DNA from 4 places in the Paenibacillus sp. MER 180 genome. Region 4 is predicted to be linked to each of the others. Evidence: predicted binding sites of a transcription regulator. Region 4 holds the regulator's gene; each other region holds the start of a gene.
What was found. Region 4 encodes Rex, which represses fermentation and respiration genes when NADH is low (regulators of the CRP and FNR family bind a similar motif). Its sites were predicted from a motif close to TTGTGAAATATTTCACAA; they were not measured.
Positions count from the first base shown of each region.

Region 1: pflB (formate C-acetyltransferase) is a predicted target of Rex. The motif match lies at 1,359-1,376, and genes of this name have one in related genera.
Region 2: adhE (bifunctional acetaldehyde-CoA/alcohol dehydrogenase) is a predicted target of Rex. The motif match lies at 1,474-1,491, and genes of this name have one in related genera.
Region 3: M3661_RS01050 (formate/nitrite transporter family protein) is a predicted target of Rex. The motif match lies at 2,272-2,289, and genes of this name have one in related genera.

Region 1 covers NZ_JAMAVT010000003.1:156,766-160,726, forward strand. The annotation lists gene adhE (bifunctional acetaldehyde-CoA/alcohol dehydrogenase) at 1-1,152, shown strand, start outside; gene pflB (formate C-acetyltransferase) at 1,654-3,921, shown strand.
Region 2 covers NZ_JAMAVT010000003.1:152,686-156,646, reverse strand. The annotation lists gene adhE (bifunctional acetaldehyde-CoA/alcohol dehydrogenase) at 1-1,357, opposite strand, end outside; gene M3661_RS05675 (Crp/Fnr family transcriptional regulator) at 1,770-2,489, shown strand; gene M3661_RS05670 (alpha-L-fucosidase) at 2,649-3,961, opposite strand, start outside.
Region 3 covers NZ_JAMAVT010000001.1:254,724-258,684, forward strand. The annotation lists gene M3661_RS01045 (beta-N-acetylhexosaminidase) at 1-970, opposite strand, end outside; gene M3661_RS01050 (formate/nitrite transporter family protein) at 1,232-2,119, opposite strand; gene M3661_RS01055 (NAD(P)/FAD-dependent oxidoreductase) at 2,419-3,855, opposite strand; purine riboswitch at 3,956-3,961, opposite strand, start outside.
Region 4 covers NZ_JAMAVT010000003.1:344,556-348,516, forward strand. The annotation lists gene dinG (ATP-dependent DNA helicase DinG) at 1-1,135, shown strand, start outside; gene M3661_RS06640 (redox-sensing transcriptional repressor Rex) at 1,152-1,799, shown strand; gene M3661_RS06645 (amidohydrolase) at 1,796-3,106, shown strand; gene M3661_RS06650 (hypothetical protein) at 3,122-3,640, shown strand; gene M3661_RS06655 (quinolinate synthase) at 3,884-3,961, shown strand, end outside.

The sequences.
Region 1 (3,961 bases), 190 kb from region 4:
ATGATTGTTACCGACCCAATGATGGTGAAGCTGGGCTACGTGGAGAAGCTGGAATACTATTTGCGTCAACGCCGCAACCCAGTCGTCATTGAAGTGTTCTCGGATGTCGAACCAGATCCTTCGACGAAGACAGTGGAACGCGGTACAGAAATGATGCTCAGCTTCGAGCCAGACTGCATTATCGCCTTGGGCGGCGGCTCGCCGATGGATGCAGCGAAGGGTATGTGGCTGTTCTACGAACATCCAGATGCTGAATTCGACAACCTGAAGCAGAAGTTCTTAGACATCCGCAAGCGTACATTCAAATATCCACGTCTTGGCCAGAAGGCGAAGTTTGTCGCAATTCCAACGACCTCGGGTACAGGTTCGGAAGTAACCTCGTTCGCGGTTATTACGGATAAGGAAAAAGGCAATACGAAATATCCGCTTGCTGATTATGAGCTGACGCCGGACGTAGCGATTATTGACCCAGAGTTCGTGTACAGCTTGCCGAAGACGGCAGTTGCTGATACGGGAATGGACGTTTTGACGCACGCGATTGAAGCGTATGTATCGGTAATGGCAAGCGACTATACTGATGGTCTGGCAATAAAGGCCATTCAGCTTGTATTCGAGAACTTGGTGAAATCCCATCATGAAGCATGTCCGAAAGCGCGCGAGAAAATGCACAACGCATCGACACTTGCTGGTATGGCATTCGCGAATGCATTCCTAGGCATCAACCACAGCTTGGCGCATAAATGGGGGGCGCAATACCATACTGCACATGGTCGCACGAATGCGATTCTCATGCCTCATGTCATTCGCTACAATGCGAAGAAACCAACGAAGTACGCTTCGTTCCCGAAATATGACCACTTCGTAGCTGATAAGCGCTACGCGGAAATTGCACGCATCCTCGGTCTTCCGTGCCGCACAACGGAGGAGGGCGTGAACAGCCTTATCAACGCAATTCGGGAATTGAACCGCGAACTGGGTATTCCAGAATCGTTCCAAGCAATTGGCTTCGATGCCAAGGACTTCGAATCCAATGTTGATTACTTGGCAGACCGTGCCTTTGAAGACCAATGTACAACAGCGAATCCGAAGCTTCCACTCGTAACAGAGTTGGCTGATGTATATCGGAACGCATTCTATGGACGATTTGAATAAGTAAGAATGATACGATAGCAGGGCAGTGGGCAGCGGGGAAGATCTTCCCCGCTGTCTTTGCTGTTTATCAACTACTGAACTCATTGCTTATAAAGCGGTAAACGAGTGCTAATCAAGTGCTAAGCACCTGCAAAAAGCAGGGCAGCAGTGGAGATTACAACATTTTGAATTATATTATGTGAAAAAAATCATTTGTCTAGCTTATATTGTGATAAATATCACATATTTGAATGTGTGAAAAGAGGTACAATGAAGGCGTAGCAAGGGAGGAACGAAAAAGGTTCAGAATTCGCCTCTAAAAAACTTGCTGCATAGCCTCACTCGGCATTACGAAAAGGCAGCTATCGAACGAATGCGAAAGATAAGATAACCGCCTTGCAGCCTTTTTCGTGAAAATCATCACAAGCAATGTGAAATGGGAACGAGAACATCTTGCTGGGTGTGTGCTTTCAATTCGATTACAACACATACAGAAAAACAAACATGTATGGAGGGATTACGATGTCGGTGATGGAAAAGAACATGACAGAAACAAATGAAATGAATCCTTGGCGTGGATTCAAAGCAGGAAAATGGCAAACTCACGTGGATGTCCCGAACTTCTTGGACGGACACATCAAGCCTTACTTGGGCGATGAAGCATTCTTGGCAGGCCCAACGCAAAACACGAAGGATCTGTGGGATATCGTGAGCCAGCTCTCCAAAGAAGAACGTGAACGCGGTGGTGTATGGGATGTTGATGTTAACACGCCTTCAACGATCGTATCGCACAAACCGGGATACTTAGATAAAGAAAAAGAAAAAGTAGTCGGTGTACAAACGGATGCTCCGTTCCGCCGCTCGATTCAACCATTTGGCGGTATTAAGATGATGATCGATGCTTGTAAAGCATACGGCTTCGAAATGCCGGAAGATGTTATCAAAATTTTCACAGACATTCGCAAAACACACAACCAAGGCGTATTCGATGCTTATACATCCGACATGCGCATGGCGCGTAAAGCTGGTATTATCACAGGCTTGCCAGATGCTTACGGCCGCGGCCGCATCATCGGTGACTACCGCCGTGTAGCGCTGTACGGTATAGACTTCTTGATTAAACAAAAGAAAAACGATCTGAATAATCTTGAGCTGGATGCAATGGATGAAGTTACTATCCGTGACCGTGAAGAAATTTCAGAACAAATTCGCGCACTCGCTGAATTGAAAGAAATGGCTGCAATGCACGGTATGGACATTTCGAAACCAGCTGTCAACGCACAAGAGGCGTTCCAATGGGTATACTTCGGTTACTTGGCAGCCATCAAAGAACAGAACGGTGCAGCAATGTCCCTTGGTCGTGTATCCTCGTTCCTCGATGTGTATGTGGAACGCGATATTCAAGAAGGTACTTTGACAGAGCAAGAAGCTCAAGAATTGGTAGACCATTTCATTATGAAATTGCGTATCGTTAAATTCTTGCGCACACCTGCTTACAACGACCTGTTCAGCGGTGACCCAACTTGGGTAACAGAATCGATCGGTGGTATGGCTTCTGACGGTACAACACGTGTAACGAAGAACAGCTTCCGTTTCTTGCATTCCTTGTACAACTTGGGACCTGCTCCAGAGCCTAACTTGACTGTATTGTGGTCGACAAAGCTTCCTGAAGCGTTCAAGAAGTATTGTGCGAAAGTATCGATTGAAACAAGCTCCATTCAATATGAAAATGACGACCTGATGCGTCCAATCTACGGCGACGACTACGGTATCGCATGTTGTGTATCTGCAATGCGCATCGGTAAGCAAATGCAGTTCTTCGGCGCTCGCGCCAACTTGGCGAAATGCTTGTTGTACGCCATCAACGGCGGTAAAGATGAGAAGCTTGGCTTGCAAGTAGGTCCAGAGCTTCCTCCAATCACTAGCGATGTATTGAACTACGACGAGGTTGTGAAACGCTTCAAGCAGATGATGGAATGGCTCGCGAAGTTGTACATGAACACACTGAACGTGATTCACTTCATGCACGATAAATATTGCTATGAGCGCATTGAGATGGCGCTGCATGATAAAGAAATCTTGCGCACAATGGCTTGCGGTATTGCCGGCTTGTCGGTAGCAGCTGACTCCTTGAGTGCAATCAAATATGCTAAGGTAACACCGATTCGCAACGAAGAAGGCATCGCCGTTGACTTCCAAATCGAAGGTGAATATCCTTGCTACGGTAACAACGATGATCGCGTAGACAGCATCGCTGTTGAACTGGTTGAATCGTTCATGAACATGATTCGCAAGCATAAAGCTTATCGTAATGCATTGCCAACACAATCGGTACTGACGATTACGTCGAACGTTGTGTACGGTAAGAAGACAGGTACAACTCCTGACGGACGTAAAGCTGGCGAACCATTCGCTCCAGGCGCGAACCCAATGCATGGCCGTGATAAGAAGGGTGCACTCGCATCGCTTAGCTCGGTAGCGAAGCTTCCATATGAGCACAGCTTGGATGGAATCTCGAACACATTCTCTATCGTACCTAAGGCGCTTGGTAAAGAACTTGATGTTCGCAAATCCAACCTCGTATCGATGATGGATGGATACTTCGGCAGCAATGCGCACCATCTGAACGTTAACGTGTTCGACCGTGAACAGCTGATGGACGCGATGGAACATCCAGAGAACTACCCGCAATTGACAATTCGCGTATCGGGTTATGCAGTTAACTTCATCAAACTGACTCGCGAGCAGCAATTGGATGTAATCAACCGCACATTCCATGGTTCGATGTAAGAACCTTCTGAACGGTTGAAATTGAAGTAAGTTGAGCAAT
Region 2 (3,961 bases), 190 kb from region 4:
TCAGCAAATTGACCGCTGTTACGTTCGAAGAAGTTGAGTTGCGGCCATATGATCCGCAACCAAGTGTCAACGAAGGAATATTGGTGTTGTACAAGTCTCCAATCGCGCCATGAGTAGAAGGAGAGTTGACCAGAATGCGGCCCGTTTGCAGACGGTCGGCGAACTTGCGAATTACCTCGTCATCATTCGAGTGGATGACCGAAGAGTGACCCATACCGCCAAATGCCACAATTTCAGCCGCGCGGTCAACGCCTTCTTCTGCGGTCTTCACCTTGTAGCAAGCAAGCACGGGGCTCAGCTTCTCTGCAGACAGTGGGAACTTCGGCCCCACACCATCCAGCTCAGCTACAAGTATTTTCGTTGTATCTGGTACTTGAAGTCCGGCCATCTCAGCAATTTTCTTTGCAGATTGGCCCACGATGTTCGGATTCACCGCACAGGTGTCTGTCTTCATTGCCATCGCTTGGAGCTTGCCGGTCTCTTCCTTGTTCAAGAAGTAGCAGCCCTGTGTGGTCATCATTTTCTTCGTTTGTGCGTAAATCGGCTCTTCAATGATGACGGCTTGCTCGGATGCGCAGATCATGCCATTATCGAACGTCTTGGACAGAATCAAATCCGTTACCGCTTGATTCAGATCTGCCGTCTTCTCGATGAAGCACGGCACGTTGCCTGGGCCAACGCCTAAGGCAGGCTTGCCGCAGCTATAAGCGGAGCGAACCATACCAGCACCGCCTGTCGCCAGGATTAGCGCCACATCAGGGTGGTTCATCAAGCCGTTAGTCGCATCCATAGACGGATACTCAATCCATTGGATACAATGCTCAGGAGCACCATATTTCACAGCTGCTTCATGCAGGATGCGAGCTGCTTCCGCGCTGCATTTCTGAGCGGATGGATGGAAGCCGAAAATAATCGGGTTGCGTGTCTTTATCGCGATGAGCGCCTTGAACATGGTTGTTGAAGTTGGGTTCGTTACCGGCGTAATCCCCATGACAATTCCAACCGGTTCCGCAATCTTCATATAAGCACCCTGCGGATTGTCCTCGATGACACCTACCGTTTTGTCATACTTGATATAGTTGTGGATATATTCAGTTGCGAAAATGTTTTTCGTAATTTTATCTTCATACACACCGCGGCCCGTTTCTTCAACAGCCATCTTGGCAAGCATCATATGCTTATCCAAGCCAGCGAGTGCCATTTGCTGAACGACTTTATCGATCTGCTCTTGGTTCATGTCCATAAATGCTTCCTGCGCCTTATTCGCGCGGTCAATCAGTTGCTGAATGTGCTTCGTAACATCGACTTGCTCCGTTTTTTTCTCTACAGTTGGTTTCGTTTCTTGTTTTGTCGCCATTCTCTCCGCCTCCATTCATGGATACCTTGCAATGAACCTAAGAAAGGGTTTCTCTATACGGTGTGTCTGCTGTTCTGTTACGGTCCTTTTCTGAGGTTCGTGTTGGTTACAATTGTTTGTGAATCATTTCACACTTTCATTGTATCCATCTTTCGTGTGTTAGTATGTGATTAATTTCACAACACTGATTGATTTTACTTATTTTTTTATTTCTCCCCGATTTTATTTGATTGGCGTGATATTAATCACTCGATTTAACCAAACTGTAAATAATTTTAATCGTAAATAAATTGACAACTGCGTGCGGAACATCCATGATAGTAATACGTATTCATATAGTGAAACTTGTCACATGGAATTCTTTGGGTCAAAATTACTAAAATTTGAAATATGTAAATTGGAGGGGAACAGAGTGACTAACATCACCGACAAATTTGGAGAGCCCTGCAATACCTCTTGTTTCTCAGAACAGAATGTAGAACGATTAATCAATATCGGTAAAGAACGTACCTATCCTGACAGCTCTCATCTCTTCTGGGAAGGAGATCTATCTGATAAGCTGTTCCTCCTGAAGAGCGGACGTGTAAAAATCACAAAGTCTACAGATGAAGGCAAAGAGCTAATTCTGTACATGTATCAAGCTGGGGATTTGGTCGGCCAAGTTGATCCATTCCATAGTACAAAGCACACTTTCACAGCGGAAGTCCTTGAAGAAGCTGAGGTATTGCTTATTGAGCAGAAGGATATTGAGATTCTCATATGCCAGCACTGCGACTTCTCAATTGATTTCATGAAGTGGATGGGGATCCATCACCGCCTGACTCAGACCAAGTTCCGCGATCTAATGATGTATGGTAAACCAGGCGCGCTATGCTCCACTCTCATCAGATTGTCCAATACTTACGGTGAAGAATTAGAAGACGGCGGTCTCCTGATCAACAAAAAAATTACACATACCGATCTATCGAATATGATCGGCGCTACTCGTGAGAGCGTCAATCGTATGCTAAGCGATCTTCGCAAACGCGATGTTATTGAATATGAGAATGGTATGATTGTCATTCGCGAATTAGAACACCTGCGGGAAGTATGTCATTGTGAAATGTGCCCGAATGAAATTTGCCGCATCTAATACAAAACGCCCTCATGCAAGCTCATGGCATGAGGGCCTTACTTCTGTTTACCTCTACAGATAGGGTACTGCTAACGGTTTCCCGATATGAATAAGGAACATGTCCATTCCATTCTACTCCCTACCCATTGTACTTTCCTCACTGATCTTCTAATGCACTTAATTGGCTGTGAGACGGAACACATGTGCAATTGGTGCCTTGCCCCCTACTTCATGTGCGGGCAGCTTTACATGCAATCCTGCTTCGTCAGAATGGAACGGAAGCTTCTCTTCTGTCCCTACCAAATGAATTGCCGTTACCTTGTCTGTATACGGAAGAATGATGTTATCGTTAACACAAGTATCCTCCGACGGATATAAATACGTGCAATATACCGTATCGTCCTTGCGTGTAAAGGCGCAGCGCTGTGTAAAGTAAGGAGCGCAGATGCGCGTTCCATAGACGGCTTCCCCATAGGTGCCCATCCACGCGCCAAGTTCCTTGATGCGAGCAATCGCACCCTCAGGAATCCGACCATCCGGCTGTGGCCCAACATTTAGAGCCAGATTTCCTCCCTTGGCGACTACCTCCATCAGAATATGAACAAGTTGTCGGGTTGTCTTGTACTTGTCCTCAAAACGGAAGGAGAAGGATGTTCCCATCGTAATGCAGCTTTCCCATGGAACATTCATCGCTTCACTTGGAATCGTCTGTTCCGGCGTAATAATATTCTCATATGGCCCTCCAACCGTACGGTCGGCAGATAGCAGCCATGGCTGCTTCTCTCTAGCCTTCTCCACGACTTCTCCGAGACGAATATCCTGAGATACGCGGCTCTCCTTGCATACCCAACCAGCATCCAACCACAACACATCGATGCGTCCGTAGTCTGTTAACAGCTCCATAATCTGTTCATGAGTAAACTGAACGAACTGCTCCCACAATTCAGGATACTCCTGCGGATTATAGGACGGGCCCCGCCACGTTGGGTTGCTTCGCTCCATCCCTGGTGCCCAATAGGTTGGTGTATGCCAATCTGCCTTAGAGAAATAGGCTGCAATCGCCATCCCTCTGTCACGGAAAGCATCAAAAAGATGCCTGCATACATCTGCGTATTTATGGGTATGGAATGGCGTCTGTGCACCTGTTATCCGATAGTCTGTTGTTTTGGTGTCCCACATACAAAAACCATCATGATGCTTCGTGGTAAAAATCAAATACTTGAAGCCGCCTTCAACAGCAAGTTCCGCCCATAATTCCGGCTGAAAGCGCAGCGGATTAAATGTCTTATTTAGATCGAAGTATTGCTGCTTCAGTTCTTCGGCATCATAATCCCAATCCACACTATCTCGCGACCACTCTTCATCGACATCACTAAGCGCCCACGACTCTACTATACCGAGTTGGGAATAGGTTCCCCAATGCATCATTAAGCCCAGCTTCTGATCCTTGAACCATTCCAGCTGTTCAAGCAACTCAGGGCGATCTGGCT
Region 3 (3,961 bases), on a different contig from region 4:
TCTCGATAAATTCCTCATAGAAGCCTTGATCATCATGGTAGTAATCCCAGTAGACGAATTGTACGCCCTTCGGAATTTGATCAACAACTTCATTCGAGAAGTTAATGTCGAGATCATAGTAGTGGCCGCCGTTTTTCATAAGCAGGTGGAAGTACATATCACTCCACATCATCGGCGTAAGGCCATGTTTGCTCGTAATTTCCAATACGCGCGCCAAATGCTCGTTCATAATATCGAACCGTTCGCGGAAGCCATGCTTGTGCATATATTTGCCCAGACCAAGCCCGAACGCCTCATCCATCCCGATGTGAATGCGCTTGGAACGCAGCGGCTTCGTTGACGCTACAATCATATCCTCAATGAATCGATAGGTCTCCTCTTCTCCTACAAGAAGAACGTCCTCCGTATCCTTCATCTCATTCGCATAGTCCCACTTCAGCGCCTGCGCCAAGTGACCAAGCGTCTGAATGCATGCCACTACCTCAATTCCGAACAACGCGGCATACTGGTCAATCTCATAGAGTTCCTCCGCGGTATAGCGTCCGCGCATGTAGCCGAAATACGGACGGCCTGGCACCTCATACGTATCTTCGGTATATATCATTGCGCCGTTCAAGCCCATTAACGCCATTGAGCGCAGCGTCTGCTTCATCATATGTACATTCGGAACTGCGTTCCGAGATGCATCAATCATCGTTCCGTTATACGTGAATTGCGGATGCTCTATAATATCGAATGGCTGCCCCTTGCGCAGCTGCTCAACGAACAAGCCCAGTGCACGGAAGAAATGAATATCCGACTCATAGCGGATCAAGCCTTCTATACCATCCCATGCAGCACGAAGCGGCCCCTCTCCCTGCTCTACGCGAACTGTAGTGCCTTCTGTCCCCACTTCCACCTTCAATAATGACTTCAATTCGAGAATCCCTGGTAATACATGTTCGATACTGCCCGTAAAATGCAACTTCACAGCCAGATCCCTCCCCACGAGTTAGTTGGATACGCTTACAGATACAGCGAGGTATCGGTATCTTTTTATAGAATGCGAAATGCGGAAATAAATTTGTCACCCGTAGTTTACCACATCTATCCCCTGCGAAAGTGACAAGCCCGTGAATTCCTATGAAAAAAACGTCATATCGATGACGCAAAAAAGGCCCAGCCTCGATGGACTAGACCTTACCTATCTTCTTTTTCAACATCACTTGGCATTTGCCAATCCCAATACCCTCTAATGGACAGGCGCACTTGCACTTCCTGACGATGCCACCTTGCTTGCATTGCCCACTTCTTGCACATTCGTTGATGCGTTTGATACACCTGCCGCAGCTGCCTGCTTCTGCTCTTGCTGCGAACGCAAATATACCATATAGTAAGCCCCTGCAACGAACACGACTCCTCCAACCAAGTTGCCTAGCCATACCGGTACGAAGTTCGTCATATATTGTCCCCAGCTAAAATGCCCCTCAAAGATCGCAGCCGGAATTACGAACATATTCGCTACAACGTGCTGGAAGCCAATCGCAACGAACGCCATCGTCGGGAACCATATCCCCATGATTTTCCCGCTGAAGCTCTTCGCTCCATAGGAGAGCCATACCGCAAGTGCAACTAACCAGTTGCAGCCAATCCCACTTACAAAGGCTTGAATGAAACTATCGTCCAGCTTATGCGCAGCCACATCTACTGTCTTCTGCAAATAAACGCCGGAGCCAGTCAAACCGACCACATGACCGAAGAAGTATGCCACGAACACCGCACCTAAGAAGTTGGCAATCGTAATGACGACAATATTGCGAATGGCCTCTGATGTGGTTATGCGTCCCTTCATCCGAGCAAGTGGCACAGCCATCATATTCCCTGTCAACAGCTCACCGCCTGCTAACAAGACTAGAATAAGACCAACCGGGAACAGCGACGCTCCGATTAAGCCATTGATGCTTCCCCATTCCGCAGGTGCTCCAGCTGTTACACGTATATATAAGAGATAACCAAGCGCAATAAATGCGCCGGCAAGGAATCCTAGAATCATCATGGCGGACAATGGGTTCTTCGCCTTACTTGTTCCGGTATCTACTGTCGCTTCCGCAATTTGCTGCGGCTTCAAATAACCTGACATCGACATGACCTCCTGCTTATGCTTATTCGGATGCAAGCCCCATCATTTCCAAGGCCACACCCCATCCGCACCTACTCAGATACGAATAATTCCAGTTGGAATGTCAGCTGAACAGGTTGCAAATTCATTGTAACGGAGCCCTAATTCCGATGTTGTGCATTTTATCACAAAGTATCTTTCAAATATTGTCCATTTTGCGTATAACCCCCTGCATGACCGATCTACGCAAAAAAGCCAGTAAGTCTCACGATCGACTCACTGGCCATAAGCTGTATATGTTGTTGACCTGCAATGTGAAATTATGCCTCGCGCTTTGCAACAATGCTCCGTGCAATGTGCACACCTGCAGCACCCGCTTGTGCGAGCCCACGTGTAATGCCCGCGCCATCCCCACCGCAGTACAAGCCATCAATTTCGGATTCCAATGTCGTATCCAGCTTCGGACGAGCGGAGTAGAATTTCGCCTCAACCCCATAGAATAACGTGTGCTCAGAAGCGATACCTGGTGTTACGCGATCAAGCGCTTCAACCATTTCGATAAGACTTTTCATCGTATTATACGGAAGCACAAGACCCAAATCTCCAGCAACAGCTTCTTTCAAGGTAGGCTCCAAGAAGCCCTCTTGAATGCGCTTCTCTGTGGAGCGGCGGCCGCGAATGATATCCCCGTACTTCTGAACGATAATCCCGCCTCCGGACAAATCATTCGCACGCTTGCAGATTTCACGAGCGTACTCATTTGGCTTGTCGAACGGTTCCGTGAACTTGTGCGAGACAAGCAATGCAAAGTTCGTATTCGCAGAGCCAAGCTTCGGATCCTTGTAGGAGTGCCCGTTGGCACACATGATCCCACTGTGGTTCTCAACCACGACATGGCCGGATGGATTGCTGCAGAAGGTACGCACTTGTGTGCCGACAGACGTGTTGAACACGAATTTCCCTTCATACAGGTGCTCGTTGATTTCGCGCATGACGATATCCGATGTCTCTACCCGCACTCCAACGTCCACTTGGTTGTTGTACATTTTCAAGCGGCGCTTCTTCAATATCTCCGTCAGCCACGCAGAACCGTCACGTCCTGGTACGATGACCACTTGATCCGCTTCATGCTTCTCGCCGCTCTTCAGTTCAATCCCCTTCACAATATGGCGTCCATCCTGCTTCTCAGTAATCAGATCCGCTACTTCGGTCTTATAGGCCATATCGATACGAGTCTTCAAATATTCATAAATGGATTTCAAAATCTCCAAGTTCTGCTCAGTGCCCAGATGTCGAACTTGTGCGCGCAGCAGCTTCAAGCCAGCAGAATATCCAAGCTGCTCAATACGGCGAACCGTTTCTGTCGTTGGATCGGTAATGTCCGTCGTCGCTCCGTGCTCCAAGTTGATTGCATCTACATATTTAATCAAGTCCAGTACTTGCGAAGCTGGCAAGAAATCTGTCAGCCAACCCCCGAACTCTGTAGTTACGTTAAATTTCCCATCACTATATGCCCCTGCTCCACCGAAGCCGTTCGTAATCGAACAAGCTGGAAGACAGCCAGCAAAGTCCTTCTTCCCTGCCGCTGGAGGACACTTCTGAATCTTCTCCTCCAAAATCGGACAGTTGCGGCGATAAATATCATGTCCCTTATCTACAAGCAAAACCTTCAATTGCGGTGCCTTCAAAGATAATTCATAACAAGTGAAAATACCGGCCGGACCTGCTCCTACAACAATTACATCATATTTACTCATTGTTTCCTCCTCGATGCTCACGATGTCTCGGTCTATTTCTCTTCTATCCGATGAGCCTGCACCTATTTTGGGCAAAAAAATATCCCGTTACGTTCAGGTATGCCAA
Region 4 (3,961 bases):
TGATGGATGGAGCTCCGTATCGGAGCTCGAAGGCGATATTCACACGCGTTTAAGTGATATTGTTCGTTCGGGGGAGAAGCTCGTCAATGAATGGAAGGATTATGATGATGATGAAGTGCAGGGCGTTACGGCTGATGTGACAGGTTTATTCAAGGACATAGGGCAGCTTCGCGATGAATTCCGTGAATTTATGCAAGGCAAGGATGCGGATACCGTGTACTGGATGGAGGGCAATCTCCAATACAAGCATAAATCAATGCAAATGTATGCGGTCCCTGTCGATGTAAGCGAAGCGCTGAAGCGATACTTCTTCGAGCCGAAGAAGAGCGTAATCTTAACTTCGGCTACATTGTCCGTTGATAAATCATTCCAATTCGTAGCCGAACAACTTGGCTTGAAGGATGCGCAGCGGGATGGTCGTCTAAATACGGTCATACTCCCGTCGCCGTTCAACTACCGGGAACAAGCACTTGTTGTCATCCCGCGTGACTTCCCTAGTGTGAAGGGAGCATCAGATGCCAAGTTTAACTCGACGCTGATGCAGTCCTTGGCTGATGTAGCCAAGGTAACAGAAGGACGTATGCTTGTCTTATTCACGTCATACCGCATGCTGCGGGATGTGTATGAACCGCTGAAGGAGGCGCTTAGCCTGCATGGCATTCAAGTGCTGGGACAAGGGATTGACAGCGGCAACCGAAGCAAGCTGACACGCCGATTCCGAGATCAGCCGAATTCAGTCCTGCTAGGAACGAGCAGCTTCTGGGAAGGCGTTGATATTCCAGGAGATGCGTTGACATGTCTTGCGATTGTACGGCTGCCATTCCAGCCACCGAATCATCCACTCGTGGAAGCGAAGTGCGATCGGCTGAAGCGGATGAATCAGAATCCATTCCGCAAATATTCCGTCCCACAGGCTGTAATTCGCTTCAAGCAAGGATTCGGCCGCCTTGTGCGTACGACGCAGGATAAGGGAATTGTCATCATATATGACACTCGTGTAATAGAGACAAGCTACGGCAAACATTTTCTTTACTCGCTGCCTGGCCCAAAAATGGAGCATATGGCAACAGAACAACTTGTACCACGTATTGATACGTGGCTAGACCATAATCAAAGAGGCATTGGAGAGCGATGAGAGGGGCTTGTTCAGAATGAAAGCACTAAAGATATCAGAAGCTGTCGTTCGGCGATTACCCGTGTATTTACGTCATCTATTGGAATTGAAGCAGCGAGAAGTGCTCACAGTTTCATCTCAAGATTTGGGACAGAAGCTGAACTTGAATCCTGCGCAAATTCGGAAGGATCTAGCGTATTTCGGCGACTTCGGCCGCAAGGGCATTGGGTATGATGTATCGTATTTGATTCAACAAATCAGACATATTTTGAAACTGGATCAAGTTATCCATGTTGGATTGGTCGGTGCAGGTAAATTAGGTCACGCACTCTGTAACTACACCGTATACTTGAAAGATAATATGAAGATCGTTGCAGTGTTCGATGCACAGGAATCCAAAATCAATACCGAGATAAATAACCTGAAAGTTCAGCCGATGTCTGACCTAATTACGACGGTACGCGAGAAGCAAATCCGTATCGGGATTATCACGGTTCCTGCTACAGAAGCTCAGTATGTAGCTGATCAATTTGTAGAGGCGGGTGTAGAAGCGATCTTGAACTTTGCGCCTGTCATTTTGAGGGTTCCTTCGAATATCCGTGTGCATACTGCCGATTTTACAACGGATTTGTTCAGTTTGGCCTATTATTTATCTGATAATGGAAAGGAAGTACCCGCCGAATGACACACCGAATCATTATTAAAAACGGCATGTTCGCCGATTTGTCTCCAACTGCGAAGCAGTCCTCATTCCATGGGTTCATGGTTGTTGAGAATGATCGCATCGTTCATATTGGATCGGAGCTGCCAGAGCAATATACAACAGCTGATGCTGAAATCATCGACGGCAAAGGTCTATTCTTCATTCCAGGCCTTATTAATACACACGGGCATGCTGCAATGTCTCTGCTTCGTGGGTATGGGGATGACTTGGCGCTTCAGACATGGCTGCAGGAGAAAATGTGGCCAATGGAAGGCAAGTTCACGGCCAATGATGTCTATTGGGGAACAGCTCTGTCTGTGATCGAAATGCTGAAGGGCGGTACAACAACCTTCGTAGATATGTATGACTACATGGACGAAGTAGCGAAGGTATGTGAGCAATCCGGTATCCGTGCATCGCTTATGCGCGGTGCGATTGGCTTATGCCCAGAGGATGTACAGCGCGAGAAGCTGAACGAGGCGATTCAATTCGCGAAGGATTGGAATGGGAAGGCAGATGGCCGCATTCGTACGATTATGGCGCCGCATGCTCCGTATACTTGTCCTCCAGCCTTTATTGAGAGCTTCGTACAGGCTGCTCATGATCTGGATTTGCCATTGCACACGCATATGTCAGAGACAAAGGCAGAAGTTGAACAGAATGTGAAAGATTATGGACTGCGTCCGGTTGCGCATTTGGAGAAGCTCGGATTCTTCTCCCGTCCTTCCTTCGTTGCGCATGCTGTCCATTTGACGGACGAAGAGATTGAGACGCTTGCGAAGTATCAAGTTGCGGTGTCCCACAATCCAGGAAGCAACCTTAAGCTTGCGAGCGGTGTCGCTCGTGTTCCTGAGATGCTGCGTGCGGGTGTTGTTGTATCCTTGGGTACGGACGGTGCAGCAAGCAACAACAATCTGGATATGTTCGAAGAAATTCGCCTTACGGCCTTGATTCATAAAGGGGTGTCCGGCGATCCAACTGCGGTTCCTGCTGCAGAGGCGCTGCGCATGGGTACGATCTATGGCGCGCAGACCATTCGTCTTGACGATATTGGAGCGCTTGAAGTAGGCATGAAGGCTGACTTCGTTGCGGTAGATATTGATCAACCTCATTTCCTGCCACATACCGACTTGGTATCCCACATGGTATATTCAGCGTCTGCGAAAGATGTCAAGCATGTATGGGTTGACGGCAAGCAGGTTGTGAAGAATGGGGAATGTTTGACGATGGATGAAGAACGAATCCTTCGCGAGGCGCAGCAATGCTTTGATGGCTTGCTGGCAAGATAGGCAGGAGGAGAATTCATGCAGAGAAGACGCGTACGCCGGAGGTCGCATTGGAAGTGGTTGATTCCGGTACTCGTTCTCTTATTTCTAGTCGGATTGTTCTTCGCCACTTATCAGTATGTGCAATACATCAATAAGGACGAACGGGTCAAGGAAGCGGAAATAATAAAGCGGGCGAATGAAGCAGTGAAGCTCGTAAATGTGACAGAAGTGGAGAAGGGTGTATGGGATCAAGTCGTATACATGGTGCGGGGAACTGACGAACATGGTAAGGAGCAGACCGTGTGGGTACTCCCTGATAAGGTAACTCCTATGGCGGAATCAACCTCTAAAGAGACGATTCAAGCCCAGATAGAAGCCCAATATCCGGATGCGGATGTAATCCGCATTACGCCAGCTTTTAAGGATGATCAATATGTATGGCAGGCATTGGTCAAACGCAAGGATGAACAAGGGGTTGTTCATTACTTCTATCATTTCTATTCATTTGCGAATGGTTCCTCAATAGGGGATGTCTATACGCTGCCTAATAAATAACATATTCAATGTTAGCCAATAACGAGTAATAGGCGATTTTGCAGCGCTGCTGCTTTGCATATGACGTACATATTGTACGCTATGCGAAGCAGCAGCGCTTTTTGTATTGGAGTAAATCCATTTCGATGGCAATCATGGTACACATTACATCCATAGTTGAAGTGACATATGTGATATACTCTTGATATATCAGATAGAGATTACTAGGGGTATTGATATATATTTGCAACAGGAGGTTTCAGCATGGCGAAAAAGATTCGAATCATGCCTACTTTGCTCATTATGGTCACGACAGCTGTTGCACTATTTGGAGGTTGGACA